Regions from separate parts of the Streptomyces sp. KR55 genome, predicted to be linked through region 2. Evidence: riboswitches for the same ligand, from Rfam matches in the RefSeq annotation. Region 2 holds a riboswitch; each other region holds the start of a gene.

Region 1 (4,369 bases), on a different contig from region 2:
GGAGAAGGACTCCGCGCCGATCGGGGCGATCATGAACTCCTGGATGTCCACGTTGGAGTCGGCGTGCGAGCCGCCGTTCAGGATGTTCATCATCGGCACCGGCAGCAGGTGCGCGTTCGGGCCGCCCAGGTAGCGGAAGAGCGGCAGGTCGCTGGCCTCGGAGGCGGCGTGCGCGACGGCGAGCGAGACGCCGAGGATGGCGTTGGCGCCGAGCGAGCCCTTGTTGTCGGTGGCGTCCAGGTCGAACATCGCCTGGTCGATCAGGCGCTGCTCGGTGGCGTCGTAGCCGACCAGCTCAGGGCCGATCTGCTCGATGACGGCCAGGACGGCCTTCTCGACGCCCTTGCCCTGGTAGCGGTTGGGGTCGCCGTCGCGGAGTTCGATGGCCTCGAAGGCGCCCGTGGAGGCGCCGGACGGGACGGCGGCACGACCCGTGCTGCCGTCGTCGAGGCCGACCTCGACCTCGACCGTGGGGTTGCCTCGGGAGTCCAGGATTTCCCGGGCTACGACGACGTCGATGGACGGCACGAGCATCTCCTTCGTGGATGTGACGCGGTTTAGCAGGACCGCAGCGGCTCTGCGAGACGAGCCTAACCGGCTCCGTGGGATCGGCCAGCCGGTCGCCCACCCCGTGGACGGAACCGATCGTAAATTGTTTCCGAATGGAACAAAGACGGTTCCTCAAGAATGAGGGCCCGAGCGGAGAACGAGGGCCCGAGCGAAGAACGAGGGCCCGAGCGGTGACACAAAAGCCCCGCCCCGGCGCGTACGGGGGAACACGCACCGGGGCGGGGGCCCGTGGGGACGGGGGGACCCTCACGGGGTCTGCGAAGCCCGGATTACTTCAGGTCAGGTGAAGCTGCCGGGCCGGGTAGATCCGGATTACTTCAGGTGCAGCTGCTGACCCGGGTAGATGAGGTCGGCGTCCTCGACGATGTCCTTGTTCAGCTGGAACAGCTTCTCCCAGCCGCCCTCGACGTCGTGCTCCGCGGCGATGGTGCTGAGCGTGTCGCCGGTGACGACCTTGTACTCGCCGTCGCCCTTCTCGACCTTCTCACCGGTCGGGGTGGTGACGGTCTTCTGCGCCGGGCGCTCCTGCGAACGGGAGGCCGGCTGCTGTTCGGTCGAGCGGGTGGTGGTCTCGGTGCTGCTCTGCGAGGAGCCCTCCGAGGAGGAGTCGCTCGCGCCGCCGCCGGTGTACGTGGCGTTCGACAGGCCCGTGCCGCAGTGCGGCCAGGCACCCTTGCCCTGACCCGCGAGCACCTTCTCGGCGATCTGGATCTGCTGCTCCTTGGTGGCCTGGTCGGCCGTGGCGGCGTACTGCGTGCCGCCGTACGCGGCCCAGGTGGAGGCGGAGAACTGCAGACCGCCGTAGTAGCCGTTGCCGGTGTTGATGGACCAGTTGCCGCCCGACTCGCACTGGGCGACGGCGTCCCACTCGGAGGTGGTGGCGGCGGAGGCGCTGCCGGCCGCCATCAGCGGGGCCGCGACGGCGGCGGCGCCGGTGACACCGACGACGGCTATGGCACGAGCGGCCTTGGACGGACGACGGTGCTTGCCCTTGCTGGAAAACAGCATGGATGGATCCCCTCACCGACGCCTGCGAGGTGAGCTGTCGGGTTCGGGCCGGTTGAGTTGCCCGGTCACGCCCCTGTGGGGAGGCGTGACTTCACCCCAAGCCGTACGGGCTCAACTGCCCGGTGCGGCGCTTACCTTGGGTCCCCCGCTCCTGCCTACGGCGCTTGACGCGACGACTGTTCCCGGACGGCCGCTGGCAGGATTCGGCGTTGCGGCAGCCGGGGCTCGCGTTGGCGAGCGGTCATGACCGTAGACACGCGATTGGCGGAATTTCAAAGAGGATCAGGGCCTCTGAGACTCATCCCACACTTTCACCAAACCGGACATTAGACGCTAAGTGGGACGTGAACTCCCGCTACTTTTCGCCCGGTTCGACCCCGACATCCAGCGTCTGACCGGGGATGATGTAGTTGGGGTCGGCGCCGACGATCTCCTTGTTGTCCGCATAGAGCACGGACCATCCCCCTTGGACGCCAAGGGAGTCGGCGATACCCCAGAGACTGTCCCCCTCGCGCACGGTGTACGACCCGTCGGCGGCATCGCGGGGGGAGGCGCTGTCGCGTGAGGCGTGACGCCCCGAGGACTCGGTTGTACGAGCGCCGGCGGCATCCTCGTCGGCGCTGTCGCCGCGATGCTTGCCCGTACCGGTGTCGATCAGGCCGGAATCGCCTTCACTCTGCCCCGAGTTGTCCGAGTCGGTGGCCTTCGGGGTGGCTGTGGGAGAGCTGTCGGATTCCTGAGAGTTGTCCGGAGTGGAGTCGGCGGGCGTCGGGCTCGCGGAACCGTCCGTCGCATTCGATGACGAGTCAGACGATGGGGACGGCATGGTGGATTCAGTCGAAGACTCTGCCGAATCAGACGAACCGGACGAGCTGGAGGAACCGGACGAGTTGGACAAGCCGAACGAGTTGCGCAGGCTCTCGGAAGTGTCCGACGAGGCGTCACCGGCCACACCCGTGTCCACGTCGACCGAACCCTTGTCCGCGTTGAGACCGGCGGTGAGTCCGCAGGTGCCCCATGCGCCCACACCCTGGTCCGCGAGGATCCGCTCGGCGACGGCTATCTGCTGCGAACGGCTGGCCTGGTCGGCGCTGGCCGCGTACGTGAGGCCGCCGTACCGCTCCCAGTCCTCCTGGGACAGTTGCAGCCCGCCGTAGTACCCGTTGCCCTCGTTGGCGCTCCAGGAGCCGCCGCTCTCGCACTCCGCCACCCGGTCCCACGTCGTGCCGCTGGCCGCGCTCGCGCCGGTGGCGCCGAGGAGCGGGATGGCGATGGCGGACCCGGTCACGCCGGCCGCGACAACGAGGGCTGGAGCCTGGCGGGGGCGACGGTGACGACCGTTCCCGGAGAGCATGCGGGGACCTTTCGCGAGACAGCAGTGACCGGCGCGGCGGGTGGTGTTCGACGTCGCGCTGATGGGTGAACGTATCGGCAGTCGATCACTTGTCACAAGTTAACGTCGCGCAGATCACGTGAAGATCACAGAGTTGAGGTTGTGTCACGTTTTCGGTGCCGGAGTGGAGCGTTCCGGTCGAATCCGGGGGCTGGAGGGGCCGGGAGGCCGGGGGGCCGGTTTACGAGATGGGAGTGAACTCCACGGGCAGCGTGCGCAGTCCGCGCATGATGAGGCCGCCGCGCCATCGCAACTCGCTCGGGTCCACGGCCAGTCGGAGGTCGGGGAGGCGGGTGAGGAGGGTCGCGAGGGCAGTCTGCCCCTCCAGGCGGGCGAGCGGCGCGCCGAGGCAGTAGTGGATGCCGTGCCCGTAGCCGAGGTGCTGGTTGTCACGGCGGGCGAGGTCGAGGGTGTCCGGATCGGCGAACCGCTGCGGATCCCGGTCCGCGGCGGCGAGTACGACGAGCACGGGGTCGCCGGGCGCGATGTCCTGCCCGCCGATGGTCAGCGGCTGCGTGGCGAACCGCCAGGTGGCCAGCTCCACCGGGCCGTCGTAGCGCAGGAGTTCCTCGACCCCGGTTTCCAGGAGGCCGCGGTCGCCGGTGGCGAGGGCCTGCTGGAGGCGGGTGCGCTGTTCGGGGTGGGTGAGCAGGGCGTAGGTGCCGTTGCCGATCAGGTTGACGGTGGTCTCGAACCCGGCGAACAAAAGGATGAACGCCATCGCGGCGGCCTCGTTCTCGGTGAGGTGCTCACCGTGGTCGGAGGCACGGATGAGGCCGGAGATGAGGTCCTCGCCCGGGGCCGGTTCGGCGGAGAGCGACTCACGCTTGCGGTGGATGAGGTCGGCAAGGTAGCCGCGCATCTTCTTCACCGACCGCGCGACCCCGCCCCGCGGCCCTCCCCCGTGCCGGATCATCATGCCCGCCCAGTCCCGGAAGTCGTCCTGGTCCTCGCGGGGGACGCCGAGCATGTCGCAGATGGCGTAGATGGGGAGCGGGAAGGCGAACTCGTGGATGAGGTCGGCGGAGCCGTTGCGGGCGAACCGGTCGAGGAGGTCGTCGGTGAGCTCCTGCACACGGGGCGCGAACTCGGCGACGCGGCGGGGCGTGAAGGCCTTGGAGACGAGCCGGCGGAGGCGGGTGTGGTCCGGCGGGTCGATGTTGAGCAGATGCGTCATCAGCTCCGCCTTGCGCTCACCGGGGATACCCGTCTTGCCCTTGGCGTGTGCGGGCTCGTCGTGGTGGGCGGGGTTCTTGCTGAGCCGCTGGTCGGCGAGGGCCTGCTTGGCGTCGGCGTAACGGGTGACCAGCCAGGCCTCCACACCGCTGGGAAGCCGTGTCCGGCGGACAGGGGCGTGCTCACGGAGCCAGGCGTAGGCCGGGTAGGGGTTGGTGGCGA
Region 2 (4,369 bases):
CGGTCAGCGCGCGCCGGACGTCCGACCAGGCGGTGCGGCCGGCGGCGAGCAGTGGGTTCAGGGTGGGCCGGGCCAGCAGGGCGGCATAAGGGGAGCCGAGTGCCAGTGCTGCCGCGCCGGCGTCGAGGACGTGGTCGCCGAGGCGGACGCCGACGGTGCGTTCGGTGGACCCGGCGGGTGAGAAGACGCCGTACGGAAGGTTGTGCGGACCGAAGGGGTCGCCCTCGGGGACATCGAAGGGGGGCATCGGGGTGCTGCCTCACTTTCGTACGTGCGGTCCATGCGGTCGCGGCACACGTTACGGCTGCGGCGGCCGTCTTGGGCAGTGACTTAAGCGCGCAAAGAGTTCGCAATGTCCGGAATGGGGGAGTCATGCATATCCGTGACCTCGTCCCGCTGTCCGTGACCCGCTGTCCGCAACGCGCCTTCGCCCGGCCGGTGGCCGGCGCCGAGGAGTCGGACCACTGAAATGTGGACAGGTGGAAGGGAGTTGGGGATGAACGGCGTGGGTGTGGTGTCCGTATTCTCTGATCATGGCCGCACCCATCGCATATGCCGAGCGCACCGCGTACGCCCTCATCGCCACCGACCTGGACGGAACGCTGCTGCGCGGCGACGACACGGTCTCCGACCGGTCGCTCACCGCGCTCGCGCGGGTCTCGGCGGCCGGTGCCCGGCATCTGGTGGTGACAGGACGGCCGGCGCCCAGGGTGCGGCCGCTGCTGAAGTTCCTGGGTGGCGGGGGGCTCGCGGTGTGCGGGCAGGGCGCGCAGTTGTACGACGCCGGCGTGGACCGTCTGCTGTGGTCGGTCACCCTGGACCGGGAACTGGCCGAGACCGCGCTCGGCAAGATCGAGGCGGAGGTCGGTACGGTGTATGCGGCCGTCGACCAGGACGGCGTCGACGGCCTGACGCTCATCGAGCCGGGGTATCGGATGCCGCACCCGACGTTGCCGGCGGTACGGGTCGGCCGGCGTGACGACCTGTGGTGCGAGCCCATCAGCAAGGTGCTGCTGCGTCATCCCGCCCTGTCCGACGACGAGTTGGCGTCGGTGGCCCGTTCGGTGGTGGGTTCGCTCGCGACGGTCACCATGTCGGGGCCCGGGACGGTCGAGCTTCAGCCGTCCGGCATCACCAAGGCGACGGGGTTGGCGCTGGCGGCCCGGCATCTGGGGCTGCGCCCCGAGGACACCATCGCCTTCGGAGACATGCCCAACGACATCCCGATGTTCGACTGGGCCGCCCACGGCGTCGCCATGGCCAACGCGCACCCCGAACTGAAGGCGGTGGCCGACGAGATCACCCTCTCGAACGAGGACGACGGCATCGCCGTCGTCCTCGAACGGCTCCTCACCGAGGCCCTGCGCCCGCAGCGGCTCAGCGGGCGCAGGGCCTCGGTGGGTACGAAGGTTCAGTAGGCGCGAAGGGCTCAGTAGGCGCCGAAGACGTTGTCGATCGAGCCGTAGCGGTCGGCCGCGTAGTTGCAGGCGGCGGTGATGTTGGCGACCGGGTCGAACGGGTCGTACGGCGTGCCGGGCACGTGGTACGCGGCGAAGGTGGGGTCGATGACCTGGAGCAGGCCCTTGGACGGGGTGCCCTTGGCCGCGTTGGAGTCCCAGTTGTTGATGGCGGCCGGGTTGCCGGACGACTCGCGCATGACGTTGCGGTAGATGCCGTTGTAGGAGCCCGGGATTCCGTGCTGCGCCATGATCGCGAGCGACTCGCGGATCCAGCCGTCGAGGTTGTCGGAGTACGCCGTGGTGGCGGTCTTCGCGGTCACCGCGGCGGGGGTGGCGGCCGATGCGGTGCTCGCACCGATGAGCGGCAGGGCGAGCACGGCCGCGCCGGTGCCGGCGACCGCGAGCTTGCGGGCTATGCGGGCAGTGCGGGTGCGGCGGGGCTGACCGTTTGCAGGCATGGGCTTGTTCCTCTCCTTCGCCTGCGAGGTGAGCTGTCGGGTTCGGGCTGGGAGGTGCCCGGCCGCGCCCTTGCGAGCGCAACTTCACCCCAAGCCGTTCCGGTGCGTCGTACGACGTCCGGCGCGGCGACTTACCTGGGTCCCCCGCTCCTGCCGTGCGTGAGTGGTCTCGTCATCGGTGGTACCGGGCGGCGGCAGGATTCGGCGTCCGCCCGACTGGCCCGGAACGTATGCGAGAGCACATGTCGGAAACAAGTAGCGGGTTCACACAACATGCTGTTTGATCTTTGTCTGGGGTGTTTTGTCAGCTTGATCCTTTGCGTATGCCAAGGCTCAACTCGCAAGCCGGGAAAGCCGGATGATTGGCGACCGCGTGGAACCTGTGAACGGGTGAAGGTGAGTCATGTCACGCACGAGCGCAAGAGTGGTAAATCGGACAATGAGCTCAAGTGCCTATTAATCAGGTGTGCATGGGATGCGCTTCCCTCAGGTGTGATGGGAGGGAGCCGGTCACCCGAATGGCCGGAGGCGAGACGGCGTGGCGGGGGTATTACCGGACAAAGCTCACCTATTCGGCTTAAGTCGATAAATAACTTCTCGTATCAACTGATCGAAAACATACCGCTCGTGATCCGATACAGCCCGGCCTGTAACCCCGGGCGCCCTCGGTGATCGAAACGTGACCGGATACGCTGACTTGAGTGAAGGCAGCGACGTATCGACAAACCGCGTAACCGCCGGTAGACACCAGCAGACAGGAGACCCCTCGTGACCGTCGTCGGGCCGTTCGGGCTGAGCGTGCGGGACCAGGCTCTGGAAGCCGATGTCCAGGCCGGATTGGCGGCTGTCGAGGAAGGGTTGCTCGAAGCCACCAAGAGCGAGGTCCCGTTCATCACGGAGGCCGCGCAGCACCTGGTGCGGGCCGGAGGCAAGCGGTTCCGCCCGCTGCTGGTGATGCTCGCCGCGCAGTTCGGTGACCCGTACGCGCCCGGGGTCGTGCCCTCGGCCGTGGTCGTGGAGCTGACCCACCTGGCGACGCTGTACCACGACGACGTGATGGACGAGGCAGAGGTGCGGCGCGGGGTACCGAGCGCGAACGCCCGCTGGGGCAACTCGGTCGCGGTCCTCACCGGCGACTTCCTCTTCGCCCGTGCCTCGCACATCCTGGCCGACCTCGGTCCGGAGGCCGTGCGGGTGCAGGCGGAGGCGTTCGAACGGCTGGTCACCGGTCAGATCCTGGAGACGGCCGGGCCGTCGGACGGGCGCGACCCGGTCGAGCACTACCTGGACGTACTGGCCGGCAAGACGGGGTCGCTGGTGGCGGTCTCGTGCCGCTTCGGCGCGATGATGTCGGGCGCCGACGAGTCGCTCGTGAACGTCCTGACCCAGTACGGCGAACGACTGGGCGTCGCCTTCCAGCTCGCCGACGACGTCCTGGACATCGCGTCCGACTCCCACGAGTCCGGGAAGACGCCGGGGACGGATCTGCGGGAGGGCATCGCGACCCTGCCCGTGCTGCGGCTGCGCGAGCGCGCGGCCCGGCTGGGGCTGGCCGAGGACATCGCCCTGTGCGAGCTGCTGGACTCCGACCTGACGGACGACGCCCGGCATGCGCAGGCGCTGGCCGCGCTGCGGGCGCACCCCGCGCTGGAGCAGGCACGGCGGGACACCGTGCGGTACGCGGAGGAGGCGCGGTCGGCGCTTGCGCCGCTGCGGGAGTGCGATGCCAAGGCAGCGCTCATCGAACTGTGCGACGCGGTGGTGCACCGCGCGGGATAGGGCCTGGCCAGCGGATCGCCGGAGACCCGGCATCGAGGCGGCGCCTCCCCTACGACCCCTACGGGTCGGGGGAGGCGCCGCTCGCTTGTGTCATACCGCAGCAGTACGCGGAGTTGAGCCCGCGGTCTGACGCTTCTTCGCATCCGGTTTGGTCAGATGGAGACCACGGAACACACCACTCCTCACCTATTCGGGTGAGAATGGCGGCTCAGGTGGACGAGTGCGAGGACGCGAAGTGACGGACAGCCGCCGCCGACGACGGAGGTAAGGCACACATGGCACCGTACGAATCCGACGACAGCACGACCGCGGCGCAGGCCGAAGAGCTGCGCGCGGCGCGGCGGCGCAAGGCCGCGCGGTACGTCGTCCCGGCGGCGGTCCTGGGGGTGGCTGCGGGGACCATCGGGCTCGTCCCCGCGATCGCCGACTCCGGCAGCCCCGATCTGCCGGAGATCAGCGCACAGCAACTCATCGAGAAGATCGCCGAGTCGGACGTACAGCAGCTGTCCGGCACGGTGAAGATCAGCACCGATCTGGGGCTGCCCGACCTGGGCGGCCTGGAGAGCGGGCTGACGTCCGGCGCGACCCCCTCGGACGGCGAGGGTTCTGCGGCCGACCCGTCGGCCAAGCTGACCGAGCTGGCGTCCGGCACGCACACGCTGCGCGTCGCGG
Region 3 (4,369 bases), on a different contig from region 2:
ACTCGGCGAGGTAGCCGGTGCGTTCGAGCACTGCCTCCAGGATCGTCGCGGGGCCGGCGCCGGACTCGACGATCGTCCGGAGGTCCTCCATGAGCGTGTTGAACCGCTTGACGGCGTTCGTGGAGCGCGCGGCCATGCCGTACGCCTCGTCCACGCGCTTCAGCGCCTGCGGGAAGCTGATCTTCTCCCGCTGGGAGAGGGCGTCGATCATCGCCTCCGCGCGGTCGCCGATGCCCCGCTTGGGGACGTTGAGAATACGGCGCAGCGGGACCGAGTCCTCCGGGTTGGCCAGCACGCGCAGGTAGGCCAGGACGTCCCGGACCTCCTTGCGCTCGTAGAAGCGCACGCCGCCGACGACCTTGTAGGGCAGGCCGACGCGGATGAAGATCTCTTCGAAGACACGGGACTGGGCGTTCGTCCGGTAGAAGACGGCGACGTCCCCGGCCTTCGCCTCGTCCGCGTCCGTGAGGCGGTCTATCTCGTCGGCGACGAACTGGGCCTCGTCGTGCTCCGTGTCGGCGACATAGCCGGTGATGCGCGCGCCCGCGCCCGCGTTGGTCCAGAGGTTCTTCGGGCGGCGGGACTCGTTGCGCTCGATGACGGCGTTGGCGGCGGAGAGGATCGTCTGGGTGGAGCGGTAGTTCTGCTCCAGCAGGATCGTCGTCGCGTCCGGGTAGTCCTCCTCGAACTGGAGGATGTTGCGGATGGTCGCCCCGCGGAAGGCGTAGATCGACTGGTCGGCGTCACCCACCACGCACAGCTCGGCGGGCGGCAGGCCGCCCTCGCCGGGTGGTACGCCCTCGTCGTGCTCGCCGGTGCCGACGAGTTCGCGTACGAGGGCGTACTGGGCGTGGTTGGTGTCCTGGTACTCGTCGACGAGTACATGGCGGAAGCGGCGGCGGTAGTGCTCGGCGACGTCCGGGAAGGCGCGGAGCAGGTTGACCGTCGTCATGATCAGGTCGTCGAAGTCGAGGGCGTTCGCCTCGCGCAGTCGCGACTGGTACAGGGCGTAGGCCTGGGCGAGGGTCTTCTCGAAGCCGTCGGTGGCCTGGGCGGCGAAGTCCTCCTCGTCGATCAGCTCGTTCTTGAGGTTGCTGATCTTGGCACTGAAGGACTTGGGCGGGTAGCGCTTGGGATCGAGGTCCAGGTCGCGGCAGACCAGGGCCATGAGGCGCTTGCTGTCGGCGGCGTCGTAGATCGAGAACGACGACGTGAAGCCGAGCTTCTTGCTCTCCCGGCGCAGGATGCGCACGCACGCGCTGTGGAAGGTCATGACCCACATCGCGTTCGCGCGCGGACCGACGAGCTGCTCGACGCGCTCCTTCATCTCGCCGGCGGCCTTGTTGGTGAAGGTGATCGCGAGGATCTGGCCCGGGTGCACGCCCCGCTCGGCGAGGAGGTGGGCGATGCGGTGGGTGAGCACGCGGGTCTTGCCGGAACCGGCCCCGGCCACGATGAGCAGGGGGGAGCCGGAGTGGACGACGGCGGCGCGCTGGTTGTCGTTCAGCCCCTCCAGGAGCGCTGCCGTGTCCACGGCCGGACGCGCGGCGCCGTCGCGGTAGTACGCGTCCCGGTCCGGGGGCACGTCGAACTTCCCGCCGAACAGATCGTCCGGGATCGACTCCGGAACGTGATCGTCCTCGGGCGGCGGGTGTTCCTCGTGGGCCCGCGGGGCCTGGAGGTCCGCCAGGAAGCTGTCGTCAAAGAGGCTGCTCATCGCTCTCCGAGTCTAGGGCGCCCCACCGACAACCCGCGGCCGCCCCGAGAACATCCCCGGCCGGAATACCGTCGATCTTGACGATGAGGCCGGAATCACATCGGCTGCAGCGGCCGACGACCTTCCATCCCTGCCCACCCCCACATCGGCTTACTCTCCGAGCCCACCCCACTACCACCCGCGACCACTGACTGAAGGTCACGAAAATGTATCGGGCATATCACCCACCAACCTTCACACGCACCACACGAGTTGGCTACCGTGCCGGGCAGGCCGTACGACCCCCACCGGCGAACGTCGCCGGGCCGCACGGCCTCCGCCGAGTCCGGTGCGCCCCCGTGGCTGCCGGAGCCGGGGACCCAACCGACTCTGGGGTGAATCGGTCCGACTCCCTTCCCGGGAGGGGACCGTAGGGCAACCCTTCCGAACCACCCGCCCGAACCCGACAGCTAACCCGGTAGGCGGCCCATGGAAGGAGTCGCCTCCCTTGGCGTCGCACCGTAAGTCGCGTCCCACGGGCGCGCGCGTCGCAGGCATACGGACCCCCGCGCTTGCCACGGCTGCCCTCACGTCTGTGGCCCTGCTCTCCCAGACGGCCAATGCCACCCCCTCGGCCGACGACAAGCCGAGCCTCGAAGAAGTCGAGAAGAAGGTCGACGACCTCTACCGCCAGGCGGAGTCGGCGACCGAGAAGTACAACGCAGCCAAAGAGAAGACCGCGAAACAGCGCAAGCAGGTCGACACCCTCCTCGACGACGTCGCCCAGCGCACCCAGAAGCTCAACGAGGCGCGCGAGGAGCTGGGCTCGTACGCGGCGGCGCAGTACCGGACCGGCGCCTCCGCCCCCGACACCGCGACCTTCCTGCTCGCGGACTCGCCGCAGGACTACTTCGACCAGACCCAGCTGATGGGCAGGCTGACCAACCGTCAGAAGGGCGCGGTCGACGACTACTTCACCCAGCAGTCCGCGACGATGGAGAAGCGCCAGGAGGCCACCGAGAGCCTCGAGACGCTCACGGAGTCGCAGAGCGATCTGAAGACGGCCAAGGCCACCGTCCAGAAGAAGCTCGCCGACGCCCGCGAACTGCTGTCGCAGCTGACCGCCGAGGAGAAGGCACGGCTGGCGGCGATCGAGAAGAAGAAGCAGGAGGAGGCCGAGCGCAAGGCCGCGGAGCTCGCCCGGCAGCAGGCGGAGGAGGAGCGGCAGCGCCAGGAGGCCGCCGCGCAGCAGGAGGAGACCGGAAGCGGCTCCTCCACGGAGACGGGCACAGGGACCGAGACGGGCTCCGGCACCTCGGCCCCCGACTCCTCGTACGCCACCAAGGCCGAGAAGGCGCTCGCCTTCTCCCGCGCGCAGATCGGCAAGCCGTACGTCTGGGGCGCGACCGGCCCCGACTCCTACGACTGCTCCGGTCTCACCCAGGGCGCGTGGAAGGCCGCCGGCGTCTCCCTCCCGCGCACCACCTACGACCAGGTGAACGCGGGCACCACGGTCTCCCTCGCGGCCGCCCAGCCCGGCGACCTGGTCTTCTTCTACGACGACGTCACCCACGTCGGCATCTACATCGGCAACGGCATGATGATCCACGCCCCGAAGCCCGGCGCGTACGTGCGCGAGGAGTCGATCTACTACGACGGGGAGTCGTCCATCCACAGCGTGGTACGACCGGCCTGACGGGCGGAGGCAAGGGGCGGGCCGGATGGCACGCCCCGGGGAGGCTTCCGTGGGCACGCGCGCGTGGCGGGGTTACGCAGGCACGCGCGCGTGGTGGCGTTTTTCGCAGGCACGCGCGTGGGGTGCTGTTGGGCAGGCGCGTACGAGAGGCGCCTGCAGGCTCGCGCGCCCGCCGAAACGGCGCACGCTCGGTGTGAGCCCATTGCCGCGCGCCCGCGTGGTTTTCGACGTGCCCGCGCGCGTGGCCCGCTCGCGCGGCGCGCGGGGCTCCTTAGCATCGGCGCATGCCCGGCTCCTCCCCCCTCCGCGCCTGGTGGGCGCAGCATCCGCCGGCGGCCGGGGCCGCCGTCATGGCGACCGGCATCGTCTCGGTCGGCCTGCACCTGACGGGCTACGAGGTCCTGTCCCGGATCCTCCTCGTGGCGGCCTGCGCGGCATGGCTGGCCCTGGCGGCGGACCTCGTCACACGGCTGCTGCGGCAGCGGGCGCGCTGGATGACGGAGGCGGGAACGCCTGCGGTGCTCACCGCCGTCGCCGCGACCGCCGTGCTGGGGACCCGTTTCTCCGCGCTGGACCGGCAGCCCCCGGCCGCGGCGCTGCTGGCGCTGGCCACGCTGCTGTGGCCGGTGCTGCTCGTGCCCGTTGTGCGGCACCGGCAGCGGCGGCGTATGCCGGGGGCGGTGTTCCTCGGGGCGGTGGCGACACAGGGGCTCGCCGTGCTGGGCGCGACCCTCGCGCAGGCCGAGTCGGCGGCGTGGCTCGCACATGCGGCGCTCGTACTCTTCTGGCTGGGCCTCGTGCTGTACGGCCTCGCCCTGGCCCGCTTCGATCTGCGGCAGGTGATCGAAGGGCCGGGGGACCAGTGGGTCGCGGGCGGCGCGGCAGCGATCTCGGCGCTCGCCGGGGCCAAGCTCATCGCCGCCGACGGACCGGGCCTGTACCTCTGGAACGACGACAACAGCGGCGTCCTACGGACC

Evidence for each region. Region 2 has a riboswitch for cyclic di-AMP ahead of ACTWQJ_RS02625 (transglycosylase SLT domain-containing protein). Riboswitches for the same ligand answer to the same signal wherever they lie in the genome.
Region 1: it holds a riboswitch for cyclic di-AMP, as region 2 does, so the genes downstream of both, ACTWQJ_RS38850 (transglycosylase family protein) here and ACTWQJ_RS02625 (transglycosylase SLT domain-containing protein) in region 2, are expected to answer to the same signal.
Region 3: it holds a riboswitch for cyclic di-AMP, as region 2 does, so the genes downstream of both, ACTWQJ_RS12865 (NlpC/P60 family protein) here and ACTWQJ_RS02625 (transglycosylase SLT domain-containing protein) in region 2, are expected to answer to the same signal.

What each region holds. Positions count from the first base shown of each region.
Region 1 covers NZ_JBQQCE010000391.1:3,681-8,049, forward strand. Annotated here, with positions in the region: gene eno (phosphopyruvate hydratase) at 1-528, opposite strand, end outside; gene ACTWQJ_RS38850 (transglycosylase family protein) at 883-1,578, opposite strand; cyclic di-AMP (ydaO/yuaA leader) riboswitch at 1,583-1,751, opposite strand; gene ACTWQJ_RS38855 (transglycosylase family protein) at 1,934-2,932, opposite strand; gene ACTWQJ_RS38860 (cytochrome P450 family protein) at 3,153-4,369, opposite strand, start outside.
Region 2 covers NZ_JBQQCE010000009.1:43,398-47,766, reverse strand. Annotated here, with positions in the region: gene fahA (fumarylacetoacetase) at 1-247, opposite strand, end outside; gene ACTWQJ_RS02630 (HAD family hydrolase) at 534-1,418, shown strand; gene ACTWQJ_RS02625 (transglycosylase SLT domain-containing protein) at 1,430-1,918, opposite strand; cyclic di-AMP (ydaO/yuaA leader) riboswitch at 1,922-2,094, opposite strand; gene ACTWQJ_RS02620 (polyprenyl synthetase family protein) at 2,687-3,697, shown strand; gene ACTWQJ_RS02615 (LolA family protein) at 3,973-4,369, shown strand, end outside.
Region 3 covers NZ_JBQQCE010000068.1:1,750-6,118, reverse strand. Annotated here, with positions in the region: gene pcrA (DNA helicase PcrA) at 1-1,717, opposite strand, end outside; cyclic di-AMP (ydaO/yuaA leader) riboswitch at 2,025-2,196, shown strand; gene ACTWQJ_RS12865 (NlpC/P60 family protein) at 2,205-3,392, shown strand; gene ACTWQJ_RS12860 (tellurite resistance/C4-dicarboxylate transporter family protein) at 3,677-4,369, shown strand, end outside.